One region of the Modestobacter sp. I12A-02662 genome, then DNA from elsewhere that is predicted to be linked to it. Evidence: riboswitches for the same ligand, from Rfam matches in the RefSeq annotation. Region 1 holds a riboswitch; the other holds the start of a gene.
The links. A riboswitch is a leader RNA that binds a small molecule or an ion and turns the genes downstream of it on or off. The one in region 1 is predicted to bind S-adenosylmethionine.

Region 1 (3,398 bases):
GCTGCCGAAGTACTGCATCGTCCTGCTGCTCGCCCGGGCGCGGGCCCAGCTGCGGCTCCTCGGCGCGGACCTGGTCGGCAGCGGCGTGCTCGACCGGCCGGAGGACGTGTCCTTCCTCGACCTCCGCGAGGTCAGGGAGGGGTTGCGCGGCCGGGACCTGCGCGACGTCGTCCGGGAGCGCCGGGCCGTGCACGACCGCGAGCTGGGCCGCCGGCGGGTGCCGCGGGTGCTGCTCAGCGACGGCACCGAGCCGGAGGACCGGGTGGCCCGGCCACCGGCCGGGGACGGCGTGCTCGTCGGCACCGGCGCGTCGGCGGGGAGGGTGACCGGCCCGGCCCGCGTCGTGCTGGACCCCACGGGCGCGCACGTGGCGCCCGGGGAGGTCCTGGTGACGCCGTCCACCGATCCGGGCTGGACGCCGCTGTTCCTCACCGCCGGTGGGCTGGTCATGGAGATGGGCGGGGCGAACTCGCACGGGGCGGTGGTCGCCCGCGAGTACGGCATCCCGGCGGTCGTCGGTCTGCCCGGCGCCACCACCCGGATCACCACGGGGCAGCTGGTCACCGTGGACGGCACGGCCGGGGTCGTGACCGTCGCGGAACCCGGGGCGTAGCGGCCCCGGAGACGACGGAGCCCCTCCGGTCAGCGACCGGAGGGGCTCCGTCAACGCGATCAGATCGCGCGGACGTTCTCCGCCTGGGGGCCCTTCTGGCCCTGCGTGATGTCGAACTCGACGCGCTGCGCCTCGTCCAGCGAGCGGTAGCCGTTGCCGGAGATCGCCGAGAAGTGGCAGAAGACGTCGGCGCCGCCGCCGTCCTGCTCGATGAAGCCGAAGCCCTTCTCCGCGTTGAACCACTTCACAGTGCCCTGAGCCATGTCGTTCCCACTTCCGTGCTGTCGCGTCAGCACCGATGGACATCGGTCCTGGGTCGCCGTACCGACCGGCAGGACCGAGAGGAACGTCAGGCAGAGACGACTGCGGACGTCCGGGAACGAGGCAGAGGCACAACAGCGACCGCGGCCGACTGTACGTGGTCGTCGTCAGGAGTGGGGACGGCGGCGATCAGTGTCACCGTGTACCCCTCGAAGGAGGCTGTTCCGATGGACATCACCACCGTCAACGACCGGCACCTCTACCAGGCCCGGGTCGTGGTCGAGGACCCGGCGCACCCGTCCGGCCGGCTCGAGCTGCCCGGGAGGGTCGTCCGGTTCGGTCCCGCCGGGTGGCTGACCGTGGTGGCGGGGCTCGGCGAGGACGCCGAGATCGAGCTGTACCCGACCGGCCGCATCCTGGCGGTCACCGATCTGCGGGAGGTCGGGGCCGCCGCCCACCACCATCCGGACGGCGGCACGGGGTGAGCCACCTCCCAGGCCCGGCCGGTCGCCTTTTCCTACCTGCTGGGTAGAGTTGACCTCGGATGCCATCCGGAGCGGCCGAGAGACCTGGCTCGACGACGCCGCAGCAACCCCCCGCCCCGGCGGACGAGGGTGCTACTGCCAGGACCGATGGAGGAACGCCATGAGGCACGCCGGGCTCACCTGGGCTCGCCGGCACATCGACCTGTGCCGGACCGCCACCGCGCTGTGTCGCTGATCCCGACCCCCGCATCCCGGTAGCCGCCCCGTTCCACGGGGCATCCACCTGCCGCGGGCCGGCGCGGTCGGCCCGGGCCACCGCCGCCGGTGCCCGAGCCGCTCCACCGGTCCGCTGACGTGCAGGCCGGCCGGCCGGAACCACCTGCGCCGCCTCACTCCACCCCGGAACCGCTCACCTCGAGGACACCGAACCCCGTGATCGAACTGACCGACGTCCGCAAGGTCTTCCCTGCCCGGAGACGCGCCGGGGAGGTGGTCGCGGTCGACGGCGTGAGCCTGCGGGTGGAGGCCGGGGAGTTCGCCGGCGTGGTCGGCCCGAGCGGGTCCGGCAAGAGCACGCTGGTGCGGCTGGTCAACATGCTGGAGCGGCCGACCTCGGGATCGGTGACGGTGGACGGCCGGGTGCTCAGCGACCTGCCCGACGACCAGATCCGTGAGGCCCGTCGGTCCATCGGCATGGTGTTCCAGCACTTCGAGCTGCTGGACTCCCGGACCGCCGCGGGCAACGTCGAGCACCCGCTCGAGCTGGCCGGGGTCGGCCGGGCCGAGCGACGCCGCCGGGCCGCCGAGCTGCTGGACCTGGTGGGCCTGGCGGAGCGGGCCGACGCCCATCCGCGGCAGCTGTCCGGTGGGCAGAAGCAGCGGGTGGCGATCGCCCGCGCGCTGGCCGGCCGCCCCGCGGTGCTGCTCTGCGACGAGGCGACCTCCGCCCTGGACCAGGCCAGCACGACCAGCGTGCTGGAGCTCCTGCGCCGGGTCCGGTCCGAGCTCGGCCTCACCGTGCTGCTCATCACCCACGAGATGGCCGTGGTCAAGGCCGTGTGCGACAGCGCCGTGCTGCTCGACAAGGGCCGGGTCGTCGACGGCGGCCGGCTGTCGGAGATCCTGACCCGCGAGCACTCGCCGCTCAGCGACGCACTGCTGCCCGCGCCGCTCGCCGACGCCGGGGCCGGCCACGCCGGTGTGCTGCTGCGGGTGACGGTCACCGACCGCACGCCCGAGACGCTGGTCCTGCAGACCCTCATCGGTCGGCTCGGCCTCTCCGTCGAGGTCGCCGGCGGCTCGGTGGAGACGGTCGCCGGCGGGCGCTACGGCCGGCTGCTGCTGCGCGTGACCGGGGACCTGGCGCAGCTGGACGGCGCCGTCCGCGGGCTGCGGGACGACGGCGTGCTCATCGAACAGGTGCCCGGGACCCCCGGCGCGGTGGCGGGGGCGGCCCGATGAGCGACTGGGCGCGCATCTACCCGCAGCTGGTCGAGGCCACCGGCGAGACCCTCTACATGGTCGGCGTCTCGGCCCTGCTGACCGTGCTGTTCGGCGTCCCCCTCGGGGTGCTGCTGACCGTCACCGCCCCCGGCGCCCTCGCGCCGCGGCCGACGCTGTACCGGCTCCTGGGGCTGGTGGTGAACCTCGGCCGCTCGCTGCCGTTCATCATCCTGCTGTTCCTGGTCGCGCCGGTGACCCGGGGCATCGTCGGGACGACGATCGGCTCGACCGCGGCGATCGTGCCGCTGACGATCGGCGCCGTCCCGTTCCTCGCCCGGCTGGTGGAGACCAGCCTGCGCGAGGTCGCCCCCGGCAAGGTCGAGGCGGCGCTGTCCATGGGCGCGCGCCGCCGGGACGTCGTCCGCACCGTGCTGCTCCCCGAGGCCCGGCCCTCGCTGATCGCCGGCACCACGGTCACGGTGGTGGCCCTGATCAGCTACTCGGCGATGGCCGGGGCCGTCGGCGGCGGCGGGCTGGGGGACTTCGCGATCCGCTTCGGCTACCAGCAGTTCCGGACCGACATCACCCTGCTGACC
Region 2 (3,398 bases), on a different contig from region 1:
GTTGCGGCCCTTGGGGCCGAGGGTCACCTTGACGGCGTCGGCGAGGGTGTTCATGCCCCGCTCGAGGCCGCGGCGCGCCTCTTCCTCGAAGGCGATCATCTTGGCCATGTGGTGGTGTCCTCCATGCTTGATCGCTGCACGGTCAGGCCCGGCGCCCGCGACGGACGACACCAGCGACGCGGACGCTCCTGCGGTCCGCGGACCGGTGCCTCACCGTTCCGACCTGGTTGGCACTCGGCAGCTCCGAGTGCCAACCGAAGTTTGGCACTCGACCTCGGCGAGTGCAAGGAGGGGGTCCCCCGACCGGGGCCGGCCCGGGCCCTGACGTGCGACGAGGCCCGGTCCCCGTGGGGGACCGGGCCTCGTGACCCGAGTGGATCAGGCGCCGCGGACGGCGTCCGCCTGCGGACCCTTCTCGCCCTGGACGACCTCGAAGGTGACCCGCTGGCCCTCGTCGAGGCTCTTGTAGCCGTCCATCTGGATGGCCGAGTAGTGGACGAAGACGTCCTGGCCGCCGTCGACGGCGATGAAGCCGAAGCCCTTCTCGGCGTTGAACCACTTCACGGTGCCCTGTGCCACGTGTGCTCCCACGTTCGTGCGTGCGGTCAACCCCTCAGCTCCGAGGGGTCGGGTCTCGCTCTTCCGCCCGTGGACACGAACGTGGAACTCGAACCGCGCGGAACGGTACAGCACGGATCGCCGCTGGTCACGGCTCCAAACCGCTCTCCATCACCCGGTGTGGTAACGATTGCGGCTCGGTCGATCGACCGGCTGACCGCGCCGCGGCGCGGCCGTCGTCAGCCGATCAGGCCGGCTTCCCGCACCGACCGCAGCGTCGGCTGGACCCGGTGGGTGGGGCCGACGACCGGGGTGATCGGGTCGAGGGTCTTCAGCCCCTCGCCGGTGTTGAGGACGACGGTCTCCTTGGCCGGGTCGAGCCGGCCGTCCCCGATCAGCTGCCGCAGCACGGCGATGGTGACGCCGCCCGCGGTCTCGGCGAAGACGCCGGTGGTGCGCGCGAGGTCCCGGATGCCCTGCACGATCTCGGCGTCGCCGACCCGGCCGACCGCACCCCCGGTGCGCCGGATCGCGTCCAGGGCGTAGGGGCCGTCGGCAGGGTTGCCGATGTTCAGCGACTTGGCGATCCCGGTCGGCTTCACCGGCTTGACGACGTCCCAGCCGTTGTCGAAGGCGGTGGCGATCGGGTCGCACCCGGCCGACTGCGCACCGAAGACGGTCCACCCGGTGTCCTCGACGATCCCGGCGGCGACGAGCTCCCGCCAGGCCTTGTCCACCTTGGTGAGCAGCGAGCCGGACGCCATCGGGATGACCACCTGCGCCGGGATCCGCCAACCCAGCTGCTCGGCGAGCTCGTAGCCCATCGTCTTGGAGCCCTCGGCGTAGTACGGCCGGACGTTCTGGTTGACGAAGGCGGCGTCCTCGAACTCGTCGGTCTCGGCGAGCTCGCTGGTGAGCCGGTTGACGTCGTCGTAGGAACCGTCCACGGCGATCAGCGCCTGCCCGTAGACCCCGGACTGGACGATCTTGCCCGGCTCCAGGTCGCTGGGCACGAAGACGAAGCTCGGCAGGCCGTTGCGCGCGGCGTGCGCGGCGACGGAGTTGGCCAGGTTGCCGGTGGAGGCGCAGGCGATCTTGGTGTAGCCGAAGCCCTTGGCGGCGGTCGCGGCGAGGCTGACCACGCGGTCCTTGAACGAGTGGGTCGGGTTGGCCGAGTCGTCCTTCACCCACAGCCCACCCGTGATGCCGAGCTCGGCGGCGAGCCGGTCGGCGCGGATGAGCGGGGTCAGGCCCGGGTCGAGGGTGACCCGGGACGCGGGGTCCTGCCCGACGGGCAGCAGCGCGACGTACCGCCAGATGTTCTGCGGTCCGGCCTGGATCTGCTCCCGGGTCACCGCCTGGAGCAGGTCCTTGTCGTAGTCGACCTCGAGCGGTCCGAAGCACTCGGCGCAGGCGTGCTCGGCGATGAGGCCGAACGTGGCGCCGCAGTTGCGACAGATCAGGCCCTTGGCCGGGCTGGGGACGACCTGGCCTCCGGCCGTGGAGTCGGCCTGGAGAGAACCGGGAGCAGTCAGGGTCATTCGACGACAACCTCCTCATCTTCCCCGCGTCGGGCCGTCGAGCCGCGCGGGACGGAATTGGCACCTCCCGTCCGCGGATGTGCGGACGGCGGTTGCCGGGGCTTCATCGGGCCGTGTCCCTCTGCCCCTCTGGATGAGTGGAACGTGGGCGACTGTACCCGGCGCATCCGACGGGTCCGGGGACGGCCAGGACGGCCGGCGGCGGACCGGCAAGATGGGGGTGTGCCCGCCCGCATCGTCTACACCGACCTCGACGGCACGATGGTGGGCCCGCGCGGCTCCTTCTGGCACCGGGCGGACCGGGAGCTGACGGCCACCCCGGCCACCGCGCTGCTGGAGCTGCACCGCGCCGGGGTGCCCCTGGTGCTGGTCTCCGGCCGCACCCCGGACCAGCTCCTGGAGGCGCAGCGGATCTTCGCCGCGGACGGCGCGATCGCCGAGCTGGGGTCGGTCGTCAGCTGGGACGGCGGACGGCGGACCCACCTGCTCCCCGGCGACGTGCCCGCGGAGTACGCCGGCCGGACGCCGATGTCGGTGATGGCCGAGCTGGGCGTGGTGGAGCAGCTGATCGCCGCGCACCCCGGGCGGATCGAGTGGCACGCGCCCTGGCACGCCACCCACGCGACCGACGCCCTGCTGCGCGGCCGGGTCGACCCTGCGGCGGTGGACGGCTGGCTCGCCGAGCGCGGGTGGCCCTGGCTGACGATCAACGACAACGGCGCGGTGCCGGCGACCTCGCGGATGACGCTCGCCCCGGAGGCGCTGCCGCCGCACGTCTACCACCTGATGCCGCGCGGGATCTCCAAGGGCGCGGCGATCCGCTGGGACCTCGCCCGGCGCGGGCTGAACGCCGCCGACGCGGTGGCGGTCGGCGACAGCGTGAGCGACCTGGAGATGGCGCCCGCGGTCGGCCGGCTCTGGATCACCGCCAACGGGGCCGCGGTCGACGGCATGGCGGCCCGGTTGTCCGCCGTCCCGAACGCCGCGGTGACCCGGGCGCCCATGGGCGAGGGCTGGGCCGAGGCGGTGCTCGCCTCCCTCTAGGGCCCCGGTCGGTTGACGTCCTGACCGTCGGTGACGCCTGGGACCCCGAGTCCACCCCATCGGACGACCCCGTCCGCGCAGCGGCCGCGCCGGTCAGCGGGTTCACTGGACGTGAAGACCTGGTGACGCATGGTGGGGAGGCGTGGTGAGCGAATCCACCCCGGCCGCGCCCCGGGCCGCCCGGTTGCCCCGGTACCTCGGCCGCGTCCTCGTGCTCGCCGGCCTGGCCACCGTCCTGTGGCTGCTCGGCTCGGC

Region 2: linked by a shared signal. The riboswitch ahead of thrC (threonine synthase) and the one ahead of HL189_RS11975 (putative leader peptide) in region 1 are both predicted to bind S-adenosylmethionine.

The regions. Positions count from the first base shown of each region.
Region 1 is NZ_JABGDE010000007.1:131,962-135,359, forward strand. It holds gene HL189_RS11960 (PEP/pyruvate-binding domain-containing protein) at 1-613, shown strand, start outside; gene HL189_RS11965 (cold-shock protein) at 673-876, opposite strand; gene HL189_RS11970 (hypothetical protein) at 1,102-1,359, shown strand; SAM riboswitch class I at 1,419-1,513, shown strand; gene HL189_RS11975 (putative leader peptide) at 1,520-1,594, shown strand; gene HL189_RS11980 (methionine ABC transporter ATP-binding protein) at 1,792-2,820, shown strand; gene HL189_RS11985 (methionine ABC transporter permease) at 2,817-3,398, shown strand, end outside.
Region 2 is NZ_JABGDE010000003.1:460,042-463,439, reverse strand. It holds gene groL (chaperonin GroEL) at 1-108, opposite strand, end outside; gene HL189_RS05050 (cold-shock protein) at 379-579, opposite strand; gene thrC (threonine synthase) at 798-2,099, opposite strand; SAM riboswitch class I at 2,112-2,239, opposite strand; gene HL189_RS05040 (HAD family hydrolase) at 2,322-3,143, shown strand; gene HL189_RS05035 (hypothetical protein) at 3,289-3,398, shown strand, end outside.